2 regions of the Pseudomonas sp. PDM14 genome follow, and region 2 is predicted to be linked to the other one. Evidence: predicted binding sites of a transcription regulator. Region 2 holds the regulator's gene; the other holds the start of a gene.
The links. The regulator FliA, encoded in region 2, starts transcription of late flagellar genes. The targets are predictions, from matches to a motif close to CTAAAGTTTNNNNNNNNNNNGCCGNTAA.
Positions count from the first base shown of each region.

Region 1: IB229_RS14620 (methyl-accepting chemotaxis protein) is a predicted target of FliA. The motif match lies at 4,116-4,143, and genes of this name have one in related genera.

Region 1 is NZ_JACVAQ010000002.1:421,007-430,499, forward strand. It holds gene rlmM (23S rRNA (cytidine(2498)-2'-O)-methyltransferase RlmM) at 31-1,080, opposite strand; gene acnA (aconitate hydratase AcnA) at 1,226-3,967, shown strand; gene IB229_RS14620 (methyl-accepting chemotaxis protein) at 4,179-5,744, shown strand; gene IB229_RS14625 (alpha/beta family hydrolase) at 5,964-6,641, opposite strand; gene ccoN (cytochrome-c oxidase, cbb3-type subunit I) at 6,684-8,120, shown strand; gene ccoO (cytochrome-c oxidase, cbb3-type subunit II) at 8,120-8,734, shown strand; gene ccoP (cytochrome-c oxidase, cbb3-type subunit III) at 8,784-9,493, shown strand, end outside.
Region 2 is NZ_JACVAQ010000002.1:547,916-557,408, reverse strand. It holds gene flhF (flagellar biosynthesis protein FlhF) at 1-1,053, shown strand, start outside; gene fleN (flagellar synthesis regulator FleN) at 1,145-1,978, shown strand; gene fliA (RNA polymerase sigma factor FliA) at 1,975-2,721, shown strand; gene IB229_RS15205 (chemotaxis response regulator CheY) at 2,804-3,178, shown strand; gene IB229_RS15200 (protein phosphatase CheZ) at 3,198-3,986, shown strand; gene IB229_RS15195 (chemotaxis protein CheA) at 4,016-6,277, shown strand; gene IB229_RS15190 (protein-glutamate methylesterase/protein-glutamine glutaminase) at 6,321-7,442, shown strand; gene IB229_RS15185 (flagellar motor protein) at 7,442-8,182, shown strand; gene motD (flagellar motor protein MotD) at 8,198-9,076, shown strand; gene IB229_RS15175 (ParA family protein) at 9,129-9,493, shown strand, end outside.

The sequences.
Region 1 (9,493 bases), 130 kb from region 2:
CGCAAAGCCGGGCTTCAGGTCACGCCGGGCTCACAGCCGGCGCAGGTGACAGGTGACCTCTTCGCGGTCGTGATAAAGCTGCTTGCAGGCGATCGACACCCTGATCTTGCGTGCGGCAAAACTCTCTTCCAGGCGCAGCAGCAGACGCCGCACCTCGGCATAACGCTGCTTCATCGGCAGCTTGAGGTTGACCACCGCCTCGCGGCAATGCCCTTCACCGATCCAGCTTTCCAGCAGCGCGGCATTGCGCGCGGGCTTCTCGACGATGTCGCAGACCATCCAGTCCACCGGCTGCTTGGGCTTCCAGGTGAAGCCGTCGACCATCAGGTGCTGCACCAGGCCGGTGTCCATCAGGCTCTCGGCCATCGGGCCGTTGTCGATGGCGGTGACCAGCATGCCGCGCTTGACCAGTTGGTAGGTCCAGCCGCCCGGCGCGGCGCCGAGGTCGACGCCGGTCATCTCGTCCGACAGGCGCGTGTCCCACTGCTCGCGCGGGATGAAGGTGTGCCAGGCCTCTTCCAGTTTCAGCGTCGAACGGCTCGGTGCCTCGCGGGGGAATTTCAGCCGCGGGATACCCATCGGCCAGATCGCCGAATTGTTCGCCTCGGCCAGGCCGAGGAATACCTCACGACCGCTCTTGAACGTCAGCAGCAGGCGCGGCTTGCTCGTGTCCTCGACCAGGCGACCGGCGCCCATCAGCGCCTTGCGCAGCGGGGCCTCGAACTTCTTGCAGAAGTTCGACAGCTCCTTGCCGTCGTTGGTATCGAGCACCTCCAGCCACAAACTGCCGCACACCGGGTACGCAGCCAGGCTTGCGAGCAGCACGCTGATGCGATCGGTTTCCGGCAACTGCACGTAGCCGCCGCGCGCCCACTGGCGCGGGAAGATCAGCCGGCTGAACTTCAGCCCCTGCATCAGGCGCTGTGCGCCGCCGTCTTCGCTGCAAATGAATTCGGCGTGGGCGCTACTCGGCTTGCTCTTGGCATAACCGGCCACCTCAAGGCGTGCGGCGTGTTCGGCGATCTCGGCACAGACCTCACCCTCGAAGCCGGGGCGGCAGTGCAGCAACAAAGTATTCATCGGGGCGTCTCCTCAGGCCGCGCATGATAGCCGAGACGGGGAACCCTGGATGCAGCTGGCGAGTCCAGTGATTGGCGGCGGCGCAGCTAAAGGGCTAGCTTCATGAAGTTGTTCGCCCGTGTCGCCGAGCCTAGAGGAGAACGTGATGCCATCGCTGGATAGCCTGAAGACCCGCCGCAGCCTGACCGTCAGCGGCAAGACCTACCACTATTACAGTCTGCCAGAGGCCGCCAAGAGCCTCGGCGACATCGACCGCCTGCCCATTTCGCTGAAAGTCCTGCTGGAAAACCTGCTGCGCTGGGAAGACAACGTCACCGTCAGCGCCTATGACATCAAGGCCATTGTCGACTGGCTCAAGCAGCGCCGCTCCGACCAGGAGATCCAGTACCGCCCCGCGCGCGTGCTGATGCAGGACTTCACCGGCGTGCCGGCGGTGGTCGACCTGGCGGCCATGCGCGCGGCGATGGCCAAGGCCGGCGGAGATCCGCAGAAGATCAACCCGCTGTCGCCGGTGGACCTGGTCATCGACCACTCGGTGATGGTCGACCGCTACGCCAGCGCCGAGGCCTTCGGCGAGAACGTCGACATCGAGATGCAACGCAACGGCGAGCGTTACGCGTTCCTGCGCTGGGGCCAGAGCGCCTTCGACAACTTCCGCGTGGTGCCACCGGGCACCGGCATCTGCCACCAGGTCAACCTCGAGTACCTGGGGCGCACCGTGTGGACCAAGGAAGAAGGCGGCGAGACCCTGGCCTTCCCCGACACCCTGGTCGGCACCGACTCGCACACCACCATGATCAACGGCCTCGGCGTACTCGGCTGGGGCGTCGGTGGCATCGAGGCGGAAGCGGCCATGCTCGGCCAGCCGGTGTCGATGCTGATTCCCGAGGTGATCGGCTTCAAGCTCAGCGGCCAGCTCAAGGAAGGCATCACCGCCACCGACCTGGTGCTGACGGTGACGCAAATGCTGCGCAAGAAAGGCGTGGTCGGGAAATTCGTCGAGTTCTACGGCGACGGCCTGGCCACCCTGCCCCTGGCCGACCGCGCGACCATCGCCAACATGGCCCCGGAGTACGGTGCCACCTGTGGTTTCTTCCCGGTGGACGACATCACCCTCGGCTACTTGCGCCTGTCCGGTCGCCCGGACGACACCGTGGCGCTGGTCGAGGCCTACAGCAAGGCCCAGGGCATGTGGCGCGAACCTGGCCACGAGCCGCTGTTCAGCGACACCCTGGAACTGGACATGGGCAGCGTCGAGGCCAGCCTGGCCGGGCCCAAGCGCCCACAGGACCGCGTCGCCCTGGGTGACGTGCAGAAGGTCTTCAACGACCTGGTCGGCCTGCAGCTCAAGCCCGACAGCAAGGAAGAAGGCCGTCTGCTCAGCGAAGGCGGTGGCGGTGCGGCCGTCGGCGCCACGGCGAGCAACGGCGAAGTCGATTACGAAGATGAAGGCCAGACCCATCGCCTGAAGAATGGCGCGGTGGTGATCGCCGCCATCACCTCCTGCACCAACACCTCCAACCCCAGCGTGATGATGGCCGCCGGCCTGCTGGCGAAGAAGGCGGTGGAAAAGGGCCTGCAACGCAAGCCGTGGGTGAAGAGCTCGCTGGCACCCGGCTCCAAGGTGGTCACCGAATACTTCGCCGCCGCCGACTTGACCCGCTACCTCGACCAGCTCGGCTTCGCCCTGGTCGGTTATGGCTGTACCACCTGCATTGGCAACTCCGGGCCGCTGCTCGAACCTATCGAGCGCGCCGTGCAGCAGGCCGACCTGACGGTCGCCTCGGTGCTCTCCGGCAACCGCAACTTCGAGGGTCGCGTGCACCCGCTGGTAAAAGCCAACTGGCTGGCCTCGCCGCCATTGGTGGTGGCGTACGCCCTGGCCGGGACCGTGCGCATCGACCTGAGCAGCGAATCGCTGGGCACTGGCAAGGATGGCCAGCCGGTATTTCTGCGCGACATCTGGCCCAGCCAGCAGGAAATCAGCGAGGCCATCGCCAAGGTCGACACGGCGATGTTCCGCAAGGAATACGCCGAAGTGTTCAGCGGCGAGGCCCAATGGCAGGCCATCGAGGTGCCGCAGGCCGCGACCTACGTCTGGCAGGACGACTCGACCTACATCCAGCACCCGCCGTTCTTCGAGAACATCGCCGGGGCGCCGCCGCATATCGGCGATATCCACGGCGCACACATCCTCGCGCTGCTCGGCGACTCGGTGACCACCGACCACATTTCCCCCGCCGGCAATATCAAGAAGGACAGCCCCGCCGGCCGCTACCTCAGCGAGCACGGCGTCGACTACCTCGACTTCAACTCCTACGGCTCACGCCGCGGCAACCATGAAGTGATGATGCGCGGCACCTTCGCCAACATCCGCATCCGCAACGAGATGCTCGGCGGCGAAGAAGGCGGCAACACCCTGCACGTACCCACCGGCGAGCGCCTGGCAATCTATGACGCAGCCATGCGCTACCAGGCCGAAGGCACGCCGCTGGTGATCTTCGCCGGCCAGGAGTACGGCACCGGCTCCAGCCGCGACTGGGCCGCCAAGGGCACCAACCTGCTGGGGGTCAAGGCGGTGATCGCCGAGAGCTTCGAGCGCATCCACCGTTCCAACCTGGTCGGCATGGGCGTGCTGCCGTTGCAGTTCAGCAACGGCCAGAGCCGCAAGACGCTCAAGCTGACCGGCCAGGAGACGGTCGCCATCAGCGGCCTGGACGGCGTCGAACTGCGCCCGCAGATGAACCTGACGCTGCAAATCGGCTACCTCGACGGGCGCAAGGAGGATGTGCAGGTGCTCTGCCGCATCGACACGCTCAACGAGGTCGAGTACTTCAAGGCCGGCGGCATCCTGCACTTCGTGCTGCGCCAGCTACTCGCCGAGTAGAACGCGCCGGGCCGGCAGCATCTGGCTGCCGGCCCAGGCGCATTCACCGTCGCCGACATCACTGACAGATCCATTCTTTTCGCTGCCATTCGGGCTTTTTGACGCTCAAGCACGGGCTCGCGCGATACACTGAAAACCTGACCGTTGATTAAACTTTCACGCTCGACGGCCGATGCCTCCTGACATACGTCTAATAAAAGAACCCGATGCCATGCGAAACAATCAGCCGGTCACCCAGCGCGAGCGCACTTTCCCGGCCCAGCAGCGACTGATCTCCACCACGGACATCAAGGGCCAGATCACCTACTGCAACGAAGCGTTCATCGAGATCAGCGGCTTCAGCCGCGACGAGCTGACCCGCTCCCCGCACAACATCGTGCGCCACCCTGACGTGCCGTCGGCGGTGTTCGAACACATGTGGACCACCCTGAAGAAGGGCCGCCCGTGGATGGGCATCGTCAAGAACCGCAGCAAGAACGGCGACCACTACTGGGTCAACGCCTACGTCATCCCGATGCTGGAAAACGGCCAGGTAGTCGGCTACGAGTCGGTGCGGGTCAAGCCCACGGCCGAGCAGGTACGTCGCGCCGAAGCGCTGTACGCACGCATCAACGCCGGCAAGGCCGCCATCCCCAGTGTCGACCGTTGGCTGCCGGTGGTGCAGGCCTGGTTGCCGTTCATTCTGGTCAGCCAGATCGGCTTTCTGATCGGCCACTGGATCGGCTCCAGTTGGGGCTTCCTCATCGCCGCCCTGCTCTGCGTGCCGCTCGGCCTGTTCGGCCTGGCCTGGCAGAACCGTGGCGTACGCCGCCTGCTGCGCTTGGCCGAGCAGACAACCTCCGACCCGCTGATCGCGCAGATGTACACCGACAGCCGGGGCGCCGAGGCGCGCCTGGAAATGGCCATGCTCAGCCAGGAAGCGCGCCTGAAGACCTGCCTGACGCGCCTGCAGGACACCGCCGAGCGCCTCACCAATCAGGCGCGCCAGGCCGATACCCTGGCGCACAACAGCTCCGCCGGCCTCGAGCGCCAGCGCGTGGAGACCGAACAGGTCGCCACCGCGGTCAACGAGATGGCCGCCACCACGCTGGAAGTCGCCAGTAACGTCGCACGCACCGCCATCGCCACCCAGGAAGCCAACCGCCTGACCGGCGAAGGCCGCAACGTCACCGCCGATACCCGTGCGGCGATCCAGCGCCTGTCGGTATCGGTGGGCGAAACCGGCGAGACCGTGTCGCGCCTGGCCCAGGACAGCAACGAGATCGGCGGTGTGGTCGATGTGATCAAGGGCATCGCCGACCAGACCAACCTGCTCGCTCTCAACGCCGCCATCGAGGCCGCGCGCGCCGGGGAAATGGGCCGCGGTTTCGCCGTGGTCGCCGACGAGGTGCGTTCGCTGGCGCAGCGCACCGCCGAGTCCACCGGACAGATCCACGCCCTGATCGCCAAGCTGCAGCGCACTGCCGAAGAAGCGGTGCTGACCATGGAAGTCGGCCGCAAGCATGCCGACGAAGGCGTCGAGCGCGTGTTGCAGGCCGACCAGGCGCTGGTCGGCATCAGCGAAGCGGTCAGCAACATCACCGACATGGCCAACCAGATTGCCGCGGCGGCCGAGGAACAGAGCGCGGTGGCCGACGAGATCAACCAGAACATCACCACCATCGCGCAACTGGCCGACCAGACCTCGGCCGAGGCACAGAGCACCGCACAGCTAAGCAAGGAACTCACCGCTACCGCGCAGGACCAGTACTCGCTGGTCGACCGCTTCAACCGCTGAGTCGATGCCTCCAAAAAAAGCCGGCTGATGCCGGCTTTTTTCATGGTGCGGCTGAGCGGCCAGGTGGATAGGTGCTTGTCGTACGCCTGCGCGGCAATGTCGGCGATTGCCCGTAGGGTGGACAATGCGCAGCGTGGCCACCAGCCAAGGCGAGATGAAGCGCCGACTCTCTCGGCCAGCTTTCCTGTGGAAAACGCTTCGCGGTTTTCCACCCTACGTTCAGCCCTTCACTCGGCGCAGGAATGTGGCAATCGCATCGGCAACACTGGCCAAATGCTGCTCATGGTTGAAACCCGAGGCTTTGAGCGGCTTCAGGTCGTGGTCGGCGGCCGCCAGCCACAGCAGCTCGATGCTCGCAGCCAGCTCATAGCCACTCACCGTGTCCCGGTTGCCGAGGGCATCGCGCTCGCCCTGCACGATCAACGTCGGCGTGCGCAACCCGGCCAGGTGCGCCACTCGCGGCTTTTCCGGCTTGCCCGCGGCATAGAAGGGGTAACCGAGGCACACCAGCGCGTCGGCGCCCAGCTCGTCGGCCAGCAGGCTGGCCATGCGCCCGCCCATGGACTTGCCGCCGATCGCCAGCGTCCCGCTCACCTGCCCACGCACCGTGTGGTAGACCTCACGCCAGCAGTCCAGCAACTGCGCCTGCGGGTTGGGTGGGCGCTTGCCGCCATCGCGTCGACGCGCGGCCATGTACGGAAACTCGAAACGCACCACGCCGACGCCGCGCTCGACCAGCAGTTCGCTGATGCGCTGCATGAAGGTACTGTCCATCGGAGCCCCCGCGCCATGGGCGAGGATCAGGGTGGCCTGCGACATTTCGCCCACCCCGTCCAATAGCCAATCGCCAGCTCCGCATTGATCCCCGTCAATACCCGCCTTATCGCCTTTATCCATGCTTGCCCTGCTTTTCATAAACCGTGGATGGAAGCCCAACACATGAACACAACCAGCAGCGCCGCCTACAACTATAAGGTGGTCCGCCAGTTCGCCATTATGACGGTGGTTTGGGGCATAGTCGGGATGGGGCTCGGCGTGTTCATCGCCGCGCAGCTAGCCTGGCCGGACCTTAACTTCAACTTGCCGTGGACCAGTTTTGGTCGCTTGCGGCCTTTGCACACCAACGCGGTGATCTTCGCCTTCGGTGGTTGCGCCCTGTTTGCGACTAGCTACTACTCGCTGCAGCGCACCTGCCAGACGCGCCTGATCTCCGACAAACTCGCTGCCTTCACCTTCTGGGGCTGGCAACTGGTGATCGTCCTCGCGGCGATCAGTCTGCCCATGGGCTGGACGTCTTCCAAGGAATACGCCGAGCTCGAGTGGCCGATCGACATTCTCATCACCATCGTCTGGGTCAGCTACGCCATCGTGTTCTTCGGCACGCTGGTCAAGCGCAAGACCAAGCACATCTATGTGGGCAACTGGTTCTTCGGCGGGTTCATCCTCACCGTGGCCCTGCTGCACGTGGTGAACAACCTGGAACTGCCGGTCAGCCTGACCAAGTCCTACTCGCTGTACGCCGGCGCCACAGACGCCATGGTGCAGTGGTGGTACGGCCACAACGCCGTGGGCTTCTTCCTCACCGCCGGCTTCCTCGGGATGATGTACTACTTCGTGCCCAAGCAGGCCGAGCGTCCGGTGTATTCCTATCGCCTGTCGATCGTGCACTTCTGGGCGCTGATCACCCTGTACATCTGGGCCGGTCCGCACCACCTGCACTACACCGCGCTGCCGGACTGGGCTCAGTCCCTCGGCATGGTCATGTCGCTGGTACTGCTCGCGCCGAGCTGGGGCGGCATGATCAACGGCATGATGACCCTCTCCGGGGCCTGGCATAAGCTGCGTAGCGACCCGATCCTGCGCTTCCTGGTCGTGTCCCTGGCGTTCTACGGCATGTCGACCTTCGAAGGCCCGATGATGGCCATCAAGACCGTCAACGCCCTGTCCCACTACACCGACTGGACCATCGGCCACGTGCACGCTGGCGCCCTCGGCTGGGTCGCGATGATCTCCATCGGTTCCCTGTACCACCTGATCCCGAAAGTGTTCGGTCGTGAGCAGATGTACAGCCTGCCGCTGATCAACGCGCACTTCTGGCTCGCGACCATCGGCACCGTGCTGTACATCGCCTCCATGTGGGTCAACGGCATCACTCAAGGCCTGATGTGGCGCGCAGTCAACGAAGACGGCACCCTCACCTACTCCTTCGTCGAAGCCCTGGAAGCCAGCCACACCGGCTTCGTCGTCCGCCTGCTCGGTGGCGCGATCTTCTTCGCCGGCATGGTGCTCATGGCCATCAACACCTGGCGCACCGTGCGTGCCGCGCAACCGGCCGAATATGACGCCTCTGCCCTGATTGCCGAAGGAGCCCACTGATGAGCAGCAAGCACGAGATCCTCGAAAAGAACGTCGGTCTGCTGGCCTTGATGATGGTGTTCGCCGTCAGCATCGGCGGCCTGACCCAGATCGTTCCGCTGTTCTTCCAGGATGTGGTCAACGAACCGGTGCAGGGCATGAAGCCCTACACCGCGCTGCAACTGGAAGGTCGTGACATCTACATCCGCGAAGGCTGCGTCGGCTGCCACTCGCAGATGATCCGTCCGTTCCGTGCCGAAACCGAGCGCTACGGCCACTACTCGGTCGCCGGCGAGAGCGTCTGGGACCACCCGTTCCTGTGGGGTTCCAAGCGTACCGGTCCGGACCTGGCCCGCGTCGGCGCCCGCTACTCGGACGACTGGCACCGCGCCCACCTGTACAACCCGCGCAACGTGGTACCGGAGTCGAAGATGCCGGCCTACCCGTGGCTGGTCGAGCACACGCTGGATGGCAAGGACACCGCGGCCAAGCTCAACGCCATGCGCACCCTCGGCGTGCCCTACACCGACGAGGACATCAATGGCGCGCAGGCGGCCGTGAACGGCAAGACCGAAATGGACGCACTGGTCTCCTACCTCCAGGTCCTCGGCACCAGCCTGAAGAACAAGAGGTAAGCATGGCCGTTCACGACCCTATCCCGTTTCTGTATCGGAGTATTCAGCCATGACATCCTTCTGGAGTGGCTACATCACCCTGCTCACCCTCGGTAGCCTGATCGCTCTGCTCGCCCTGATCTTCGCCACACGCAGTGGCGAGAAACCGGGCACCACCGACCAGACCATGGGGCATGCCTTCGACGGCATCGAGGAGTACGACAACCCGCTGCCGCGCTGGTGGTTCCTGCTGTTCGTCGGCACCATCGTCTTCGCCCTGATCTACCTGGTGCTCTACCCGGGCCTGGGCAACTGGAAAGGCGTGCTGCCGGGCTACGACAACGGCTGGACCCAGGTCAACCAGTGGCAGCGCGAGATCGACAAGGCCAACCTGCAATACGGCCCGATCTACGCCAAGTACGCCGCCATGCCGATCGAGGAAGTGGCCAAGGACGAGCGCGCCCTGAAAATGGGTGGCCGCCTGTTCGCCTCCAACTGCTCGGTCTGCCACGGCTCCGACGCCAAGGGGGGCTACGGCTTCCCCAACCTGACCGACAACGAGTGGCGTTGGGGCGGTGCCGGCGACGTGATCAAGCACAGCATCAGCGCCGGTCGTACCGGCATGATGCCGCCGCAGGGTGCGGTCATCGGTGAAGACGGCGTGCGCAACGTCGCCGCCTTCGTGCTCACCGAACTGGGTGGGCGCAAGCTGCCGGAAGACGCGGTAGCCGATGTCGAAGCGGGTCGCACCATCTTCAACAGCACCTGCTTCGCCTGCCA
Region 2 (9,493 bases):
CTGTTCGCCAATGAGTCCATCGTCGCTCCCGAGCTGCCGGCATCGCTGTACAAGCCGCAGCGCCCGGCCGCGCCGCAGCCGCAACCGGTTGCCGCTGCACCCGTCGCCGATCAGCGTGTGATCGACGCCATGCGCTTCGAGCTGCACGGTCTGCGCGAACTGATCGAAGTGCAGCTGGGTTCCATCGCCTGGGGCCAGATGCAGAACCGTCGTCCTCAACAAGCCAACCTGTGGCGCCGCCTGCAACGCATGGGCCTGTCCGCCGAGCTGTCCAAGGCGCTGCTGGAACGTGTGGCCAAGGTCGCGGAGCCGCGTCAGGCCTGGCGCATGCTGCTGGCCCACCTGGCCCACGCGATCAAGACGCCGAAGGTTGAGCCGCTGGAAGAGGGTGGTGTGATCGCCCTGGTCGGCCCTGCCGGCATGGGCAAGACCACCACGCTGGCCAAGCTGGCCGCGCGTTACGTGCTCAAATACGGTCCGCAGAGCATCGCACTGGTGAGCATGGACAGCTTCCGCATCGGCGCGCAGGAGCAACTGAAGACCCTGGGGCGCATCCTCAATGTCTCCGTGACCCAGGTCGATCCGGGCGAATCGCTGTTGCAGGCCCTGGCCCCGCTGGCCCGCAAGCGCGTTATCTTGATCGACACCGCCGGCCTGCCGGCCAATGATCCGGCGCTGCGCATGCAGCTGGAAAGTCTGGCGGCGCGCGGTGTCAAAGCGAAGAACTACCTGGTATTGGCGGCAACCAGCCAGAGCCAGGTGCTGAAAGCGGCCTACCATAGTTACAAGCGCTGCGGCCTGGCCGGCTGCATTCTGAGCAAACTGGACGAGGCGACCAGCCTCGGCGAAGTTTTAGGACTGGCTATCGGCCAGCATCTACCGGTAGCCTATCTCACTGATGGGCCCAAGATTCCTGATGATCTGCAGGTTCCGCGCAGTCATCAGCTGGTCAGCCGAGCGGTCAGTCTGCAGACCCAGGAAGATCCAAGTGAAGAAGCCATGGCCGATGTATTCGCCGGGCTGTACCAGAATCCGGCACGCCGGGCGAGTTAGAGCAGGCGCCAGGCTCCACGGCGATCTAGTGTTGAGGTAGGGTGTAGTGCCCACTCAGCCCAGTGCAGGCAAGACAAGGTGTGTAGAGGACATGGGTAGTATTCATCCCGTACAGGTGATTGCAGTGACCGGCGGCAAAGGCGGCGTCGGCAAGACCAATGTGTCGGTGAATCTGTCGCTGGCCCTGGCCGATCTCGGCCGTCGGGTCATGCTGATGGACGCCGACCTCGGCCTTGCCAACGTCGATGTCCTGCTCGGCCTTACCGCCAAACGCACCCTTGCCGACGTGATTTCCGGCGAGTGCGACCTCAAGGACGTGCTGATCCAGGGCCCCGGCGGTATTCGTATCGTCCCGGCGGCTTCGGGCACGCAGAGCATGGTGCAGCTCACGCCCATGCAGCACGCCGGCCTGATCCAGGCATTCAGCGATATCAGCGACAACCTCGACGTTCTGGTGATCGACACCGCGGCCGGTATCGGCGACGGCGTGGTGAGTTTCGTCCGCGCGGCCCAGGAAGTGATCGTGGTGGTGTGCGACGAGCCCACCTCGATCACCGATGCCTATGCGCTGATCAAGCTGCTCAACCGTGACTACGGCATGAGCCGCTTCCGCGTTCTGGCCAACATGGCTCATAGCCCGCAGGAAGGTCGCAACCTGTTTGCTAAGCTGACCAAAGTGACTGACCGTTTTCTCGATGTGGCGCTGCAGTACGTGGGGGCAGTGCCCTACGACGAGTCGGTCCGCAAGGCCGTGCAGAAGCAGCGCGCGGTATACGAAGCCTTCCCGCGCTCGAAATGCGCACTGGCGTTCAAAGCGATAGCTCAGAAAGTTGACACGTGGCCGTTGCCGGCCAACCCGCGTGGCCATCTTGAGTTCTTCGTCGAACGTCTGGTGCAGCAGCCGATCGCGGGTTCGGCCGTATGACAGCAGCCAATGGACTTCTTATGTACAACAAGGCGCAGGCTCGGGACTCTCAGCACCAACTGATCGAGCGTTACGCACCGCTGGTCAAGCGCATCGCGTACCACCTGCTGGCGCGTCTGCCGGCCAGTGTCCAGGTCGACGACCTGATGCAGGCGGGCATGATCGGCCTGCTCGAAGCTTCGAAGAAATACGACGGCAGCAAGGGCGCCAGCTTCGAAACCTACGCCGGTATTCGCATCCGCGGCGCAATGCTCGACGAGGTGCGCAAGGGTGACTGGGCGCCGCGTTCGGTCCACCGCAACACCCGTATGGTCAGCGACGCGATTCGAACAATCGAGGCCAGAACGGGGCGAGACGCTAAAGATCAAGAAGTTGCGGCCGAACTCCAATTGAGTCTCGAGGATTACTACGGCATTCTTGGCGACACTTTGGGCAGCCGTCTGTTCAGTTTCGACGACCTCGTGCAGGACGGCGAACATGGCGGGCTGCAGGAAGACACCGGTAGTACCCAGACCGAACCTCTGCATGACCTGGAAGACGAGCGTTTCCAGGCGGCGTTGGCTGATGCCATCTCCAACCTGCCGGAGCGTGAACGTCTGGTCCTGGCGCTGTATTACGACGAAGAGCTGAATCTCAAGGAAATCGGTGAGGTCCTGGGGGTCAGCGAGTCGCGTGTCAGCCAGTTGCACAGTCAGTGTGCCGCACGCTTGCGGGCCCGACTGGGTGAGTGGCGAGCGCACTGACGGCGTCACCGGTTTCATGATTGCAGCGTCATCGGGTGCCGATGACGTTTAGGACTGTACGGAGGTCGACTTGGACAAGAACATGAAAATCCTCATCGTTGACGACTTTTCGACGATGCGACGGATCATCAAGAACCTCTTGCGCGATTTGGGTTTCACCAATACCGCCGAGGCTGATGACGGCACCACAGCATTGCCGATGCTGCAAAGCGGTAGCTTCGATTTTCTGGTGACTGACTGGAACATGCCGGGCATGACGGGTATCGACCTGTTGCGCGCGGTGCGTGCCGATGAGCGTCTGAAAACCCTGCCTGTATTGATGGTGACAGCTGAAGCCAAGCGCGATCAGATCATCGAAGCGGCCCAGGCTGGCGTTAACGGTTATGTAGTAAAGCCGTTCACTGCCCAGGTACTGAAAGAGAAGATCGAGAAGATCTTCGAACGGGTTAACGGCTGATGTCCGCCGCGAGGGCGCTATGGCAAACGAAGATTCTTCACTGGGCGAACTAGAGTCGACCCTGAAAGTTCATGCCCGCGAGCTCGTCGACAGCCTCGAAAAAGGTCACTTCGGCGAGGCGGTGCAACTGATCCACGAACTGAACCAGACACGCGACCGTGGCCTGTATCAGGAAGTAGGCAAGCTTACCCGCGAGCTGCACAGCGCGATCGTCAATTTCCAGATCGATCCGCGGATGCCGCACGCCAAGGAAATTTCACAGATCACCGACGCTACCGAGCGGCTGTCCTACGTTGTGCAGATGACCGAGAACGCGGCCAATCGCACCATGGACCTGGTCGAGCAGAGCGCGCCGCTGGTCAACGATTTGGGCAGCGAAGCGCAGAGCCTGAGTGCTGACTGGGGGCGCTTCATGCGCCGGGAACTCAGCGCCGATGCGTTCCGCGAGCTGGCCAAGCGTATCGAACTGTTTCTGGCCCGCAGCGACCGCGACAGCCAGAAACTCTCGGCGCACCTCAACGATATTCTGCTGGCGCAGGATTACCAGGACCTCACCGGTCAGGTGATCAAGCGTGTAACCCAGTTGGTTACGGAAGTGGAAGGTAACTTGCTGAAACTGGTGTTGATGGCCAGTCATGTGGACCGCTTTGCCGGTATCAAGCATGACCACGAAACACTGCGCGTAGAGCAAGAAAAACAAAAAGAGCCTTCCAAGGGTGAAGGTCCGCAGATTCATGCCGATAAGCGTGAGGATGTAGCATCCAATCAGGATGATGTCGACGATCTGCTGTCCAGCCTAGGATTTTAAGGCTCTAACAGAGCCTTTGGAGCGCAATGATGAGCTTCGACGCCGATGAAGAAATCCTCCAGGACTTTCTGGTAGAGGCCGGCGAAATTCTTGAACAATTGTCCGAGCAACTGGTTGAGCTGGAAAGCCGCCCAGATGACACGGGCCTGCTCAATGCGATTTTCCGTGGATTCCACACCGTCAAGGGTGGGGCCGGGTTCCTCCAGCTCAATGAGCTGGTGGAGTGCTGCCACATTGCCGAGAACGTATTCGACATCCTGCGCAAGGGTGAACGTCGGGTCACTGCCGAGCTGATGGACGTGGTGTTGCAGGCACTGGATGCCGTCAACGAAATGTTCAGTCAGGTGCGCGAGCGCGTCGAGCCGACGCCGGCCTCGCCGGAGCTGCTGGCTGCCTTGGCGCGCCTGGCCGAACCGCAAGGAGCCGATGAGGCGCCGGCGGCCGCGGTCGAGGAGGAACCTGAAGCGCCGGCTGCACCGCAGGCGGCTTCCGGCGACATCACCGACAGTGAATTCGAGCAACTGCTCGATGCTATCGGTGATACCCCGAGCGAAGCGCCGGCACCTGCTGCTGCATCGGGTGATGAAATCACCGACGACGAATTCGAAGCGCTACTCGATCAGCTGCATGGCAAGGGCAAGTTCGTCGAGCCCGAGGCCAAGGCTCCGGCCGCCGCACCTGCTCCAGCAGCGGCGCCTGTTGCAGCCCCGGCTGCCGGTGGCGGCGATGAAATCACCGACGACGAATTCGAAGCGCTGCTCGATCAGCTGCATGGCAAGGGCAAGTTCGTCGAGCCGGCAGTTGCCGCGCCAGCACCTGCTCCTGTCGCCGCTGTAGCACCGGCTCCCGCCGCAGCGGGCGGTGGCGATAACATCTCCGACGACGAATTCGAGGCATTGCTCGACCAGTTGCACGGCAAGGGCAAGTTCAGCGAAGAGGTTGTCCAGGCCGCGCCCGTGGTTGCTGCCCCCGTCAGCAAACCGGCCGCTGCGCCTGCGCCGGCCAAGCCTGCGCCCAAACCGGCGGCCAAGGTGGAAGCGAGCAAACCAGCTGCCGCCCCTGCGCCTGCTCCCGCCGCTGCCGCCCAGGCACCTGCTGCCGAGAAGGCCAACAGCGCCAGCGAAGCCGAAACCACGGTACGCGTCGATACCGCTCGCCTGGACGAGATCATGAACATGGTCGGTGAGCTGGTCCTGGTGCGTAACCGTCTGGTGCGCCTGGGCCTGAACAGTGGCGACGAGGCGATGGCCAAGGCCGTCTCCAACCTTGACGTGGTCACCGCGGATCTACAGACCTCGGTCATGAAGACCCGCATGCAGCCGATCAAGAAGGTCTTCGGACGCTTCCCGCGCCTGGTCCGCGATCTGGCGCGCAACCTGAAGAAAGAGATCATTCTCGAGCTGGTCGGCGAAGAGACCGACCTGGACAAGAACTTGGTCGAAGCACTTGCCGATCCGCTGGTCCACTTGGTGCGCAACTCGGTCGATCATGGCATCGAACTGCCGGAGAAGCGCGAAGCCGCGGGCAAGAGCCGTGGTGGCAAGATCATCCTCGCCGCGCAGCAGGAGGGTGACCACATCCTTCTGTCGATCTCCGACGACGGCAACGGCATGGACCCGGACGTTCTGCGTGCCAAGGCGGTCGAGAAGGGCCTGTTGGACAAGGATGCGGCCGATCGCCTGAGCGAATCCGAGTGCTACAACCTGATCTTCGCCCCGGGCTTCTCGACCAAGACCGAGATTTCCGACGTTTCCGGCCGCGGTGTCGGCATGGACGTGGTGAAGACCAAGATCTCCCAGCTCAACGGCACCATCAACATCTACTCGGCCAAAGGCCAGGGCACGCGCATCGTCATCAAGGTGCCGCTGACCCTGGCGATCATGCCGACGCTGATGGTCATGCTCGGTAACCAGGCCTTTGCCTTCCCGCTGGTCAACGTCAACGAGATCTTCCACCTCGACCTGTCGCGCACCAACGTGGTCGACGGTCAGGAAGTGGTCATCGTGCGCGACAAGGCGCTGCCGCTGTTCTACCTCAAGCGTTGGCTGGTGCGTGGCGCTGGCTACGAGGAGCAGCGTGAGGGGCATGTGGTGATTCTCACCGTGGGCAGCCAGCGCATCGGCTTCGTGGTCGATCAATTGGTCGGCCAGGAAGAGGTGGTGATCAAGCCGCTCGGCAAGATGCTGCAAGGCACTCCAGGCATGTCCGGTGCAACCATCACCGGCGACGGCCGCATTGCGCTGATTCTCGATGTGCCGAGCATGCTCAAGCGCTACGCACGTCGCATCTGATTGATTGCGCCCTGGCATGACGCCAGGGCGCTCAGGAGTGTTTATGGCAGTCAAGGTCCTGGTGGTGGACGATTCCGGCTTCTTCCGACGCCGGGTTTCGGAAATCCTCTCCGCCGACCCGAATATCCAGGTAATCGGCACCGCGACCAATGGCCGCGAGGCGATCGATCAGGCGCTGGCGCTCAAGCCGGACGTGATCACCATGGATTACGAGATGCCGATGATGGACGGCATCACCGCTGTGCGAAACATCATGCAGCGCTGCCCGACACCGGTGCTGATGTTCTCCTCGCTCACCCACGAAGGCGCGCGCGTTACCCTCGATGCGCTGGATGCGGGGGCGGTCGATTACCTGCCGAAGAACTTCGAAGACATCTCGCGCAACCCGGACAAGGTCAAGGCGATGCTGTGCGAGAAGGTTCACACCATCGCGCGCAGCAATCGTCGCTACAGCGCCTACAACCCGGTTGCGCCGACGCCGTCGAGCGCGCCTGCTCCTGCCAGCAAGAGTGCGGCGCCTGCGGCTCCGGCGCGTACTTCAAGCAGCGCTGGCGCAGCCGCGCCGGCGAGCCCGACGGCAGGTGGTGCGAGCCCAAAGCGTAAGGCCTACAAACTGGTGGCGATTGGCACGTCTACCGGCGGGCCGGTTGCCCTGCAACGCGTTCTGACCCAGCTGCCGGCCAACTTCCCGGCGCCGATCGTATTGATCCAGCACATGCCGGCGGCCTTCACCAAGGCTTTTGCCGAGCGTCTGGACAAGCTGTGCCGAATTTCCGTCAAGGAAGCCGAGGACGGCGACCTGCTGCGCCCGGGCGTAGCGCTGCTGGCCCCAGGCGGCAAGCAGATGATGATCGACTCGCGCGGTTCGGTGCGCATCCTGCCCGGTGACGAGCGCTTGAACTACAAGCCCTGCGTCGACATCACCTTCGGTTCGGCCGCCAAGTCGTTCAACGACAAGGTGCTGGCCGTGGTACTGACCGGCATGGGCGCCGATGGCCGCGAAGGCGCGCGCCTGCTGAAGCAGAGCGGTAGCCAGGTCTGGGCGCAGGATGAGGCCAGTTGCGTGATCTATGGCATGCCGATGGCGGTGGTTAAAGCCAACCTGGCGGATGCGGTATACGGGCTCGAAGACATCGGTCGGCACCTGGCAGAGGCCTGCGTCTGATGGATGTATTGAGCCTCATCGGCGTCATCCTCGCGTTTGTCGCGATTATCGGCGGCAATTACCTCGAGGGTGGGCACGTCGGTGCATTGCTCAATGGCCCGGCGGCGCTGATCGTCATCGGCGGTACGCTGGGCGCGGCGTTTCTACAGGCGCCGCTCAGCGTGTTCAAGCGCGCGCTGGTGATTCTGCGCTGGATCATCTTTCCTCCCCATATCGACCTGGCTGGCGGCATCAACCGCGTTGTCGGCTGGAGCATGACCGCGCGCAAGGAAGGCCTGCTGGGCCTGGAGCCGATTGCCGACAGCGAGACCGACCCGTACGCACGCAAAGGCCTACAGCTGCTGGTCGATGGCGCCGAGCCAGAAGCGATCCGCAGCATCCTCGAGGTTGATCTGTACACCCAGGAAGGCCGCGATATCCAGGCTGCCAAGGTGTTCGAGAGCATGGGCGGTTATGCCCCTACCATCGGCATCATAGGCGCGGTGATGGGCCTGATTCATGTCATGGGCAATCTGGCCGATCCGAGCAAGCTCGGCAGTGGCATCGCCGTGGCGTTCGTTGCGACCATCTACGGCGTCGCGTTCGCCAACCTGCTGTTGTTGCCGGTCGGCAACAAGCTCAAGGCCATCGCTGCGCGCCAGTCCTGCTACCGGGAGATGTTGCTCGAAGGCATCCTCTCCATCGCCGAGGGTGAAAACCCCCGTTCCATCGAGCTGAAGCTGCAAGGCTTCATGGACTGATGGAGTAGGGCAGCCATGGCCCGTCGGCGCCGTCAGGAAGAACACGAGAATCACGAACGCTGGCTGGTGTCCTACGCGGATTTCATCACCCTGCTGTTCGCCTTTTTCGTGGTGATGTACTCGATTTCCTCGATCAACGAGGGCAAGTACAAGGTCTTGTCGGACAGCTTGGTCGGCGTGTTCAGCGAGCCCGAACGGGCGATCAAGCCTATTCCTATTGGTGAAACGCGCCCCAAGACCACCGCACCGGACCAGTCGATGGTCGACGAAAGCGAGCCCAGCCAGTCGAGCACGCCCAGCGATCCCCTGGTGGAGATCGCGGACAGCGTACGCGAGGCCTTTGGTGACCTGATCAATTCCGAGCAGCTCACCGTGCGTGGCAATGAGCTGTGGATCGAGATCGAGCTGAATTCCAGCCTGCTGTTTCCCAGTGGCGACGCGGTGCCGAACGACATGGCCTTCCAGTTGATCGAGAAGGTGGCGAAGATCCTCGCGCCCTACGAAAATCCCGTGCATGTTGAAGGCTTCACCGACAACAAGCCGATCAGTACACCGATGTTTCCCAGCAACTGGGAGTTGTCCACCGCGCGCGCTGCCAGCATCGTGCGTATGTTGGCCATGGACGGGGTGAATCCCGGACGTATGGCTGCGGTGGGTTACGGCGAATTCCAGCCCGTAGCCGATAACGCCACCGAGGAAGGGCGTGCGCGTAACCGTCGTGTGGTACTGGTGGTCTCGCGCAATCTGGATGTACGGCGCAGTATCAGCGGGGTCGGCAGTGCCAATGCCAAACCGGATGAAGCCCTGCGACGCGCTGGCACGCAACCTGCACCGGCGACGTCAGGCGCGGTTCCCGATGCGGGTTCCGCCAATAATCCGACGCCTGCGCCATGAGCCAGCCATTACGTCTCGGTAAGGTGTGCACCGTGCCGGGGGGACGAAGAACATGAAAGTCTGGGCAGTAGCCAATCAGAAAGGCGGGGTCGGCAAGACCACCTCATCCATCGCACTGGCGGGCCTGCTGGCTGATGCCGGCAAGCGTGTGGTGGTGGTCGATCTCGACCCGCACGGCTCGATGACCAGCTACTTCGGTCACGATCCGGATTCCCTGGAGCACAGCAACTTCGACCTGTTCCTGCATCAGGGCAGCGTGCCTGAAGGCCTGCCTGCGGACCTGCTGTTGCCGACCAGCCATGAAAACATCGCCTTGCTGCCATCGAGCACGGCGCTGGCCACACTGGAACGCCAGTCGCCCGGGCAGAACGGCCTGGGGCTGGTGATCGCCAAGAGTCTGGCGCAGCTGTGGGAGCG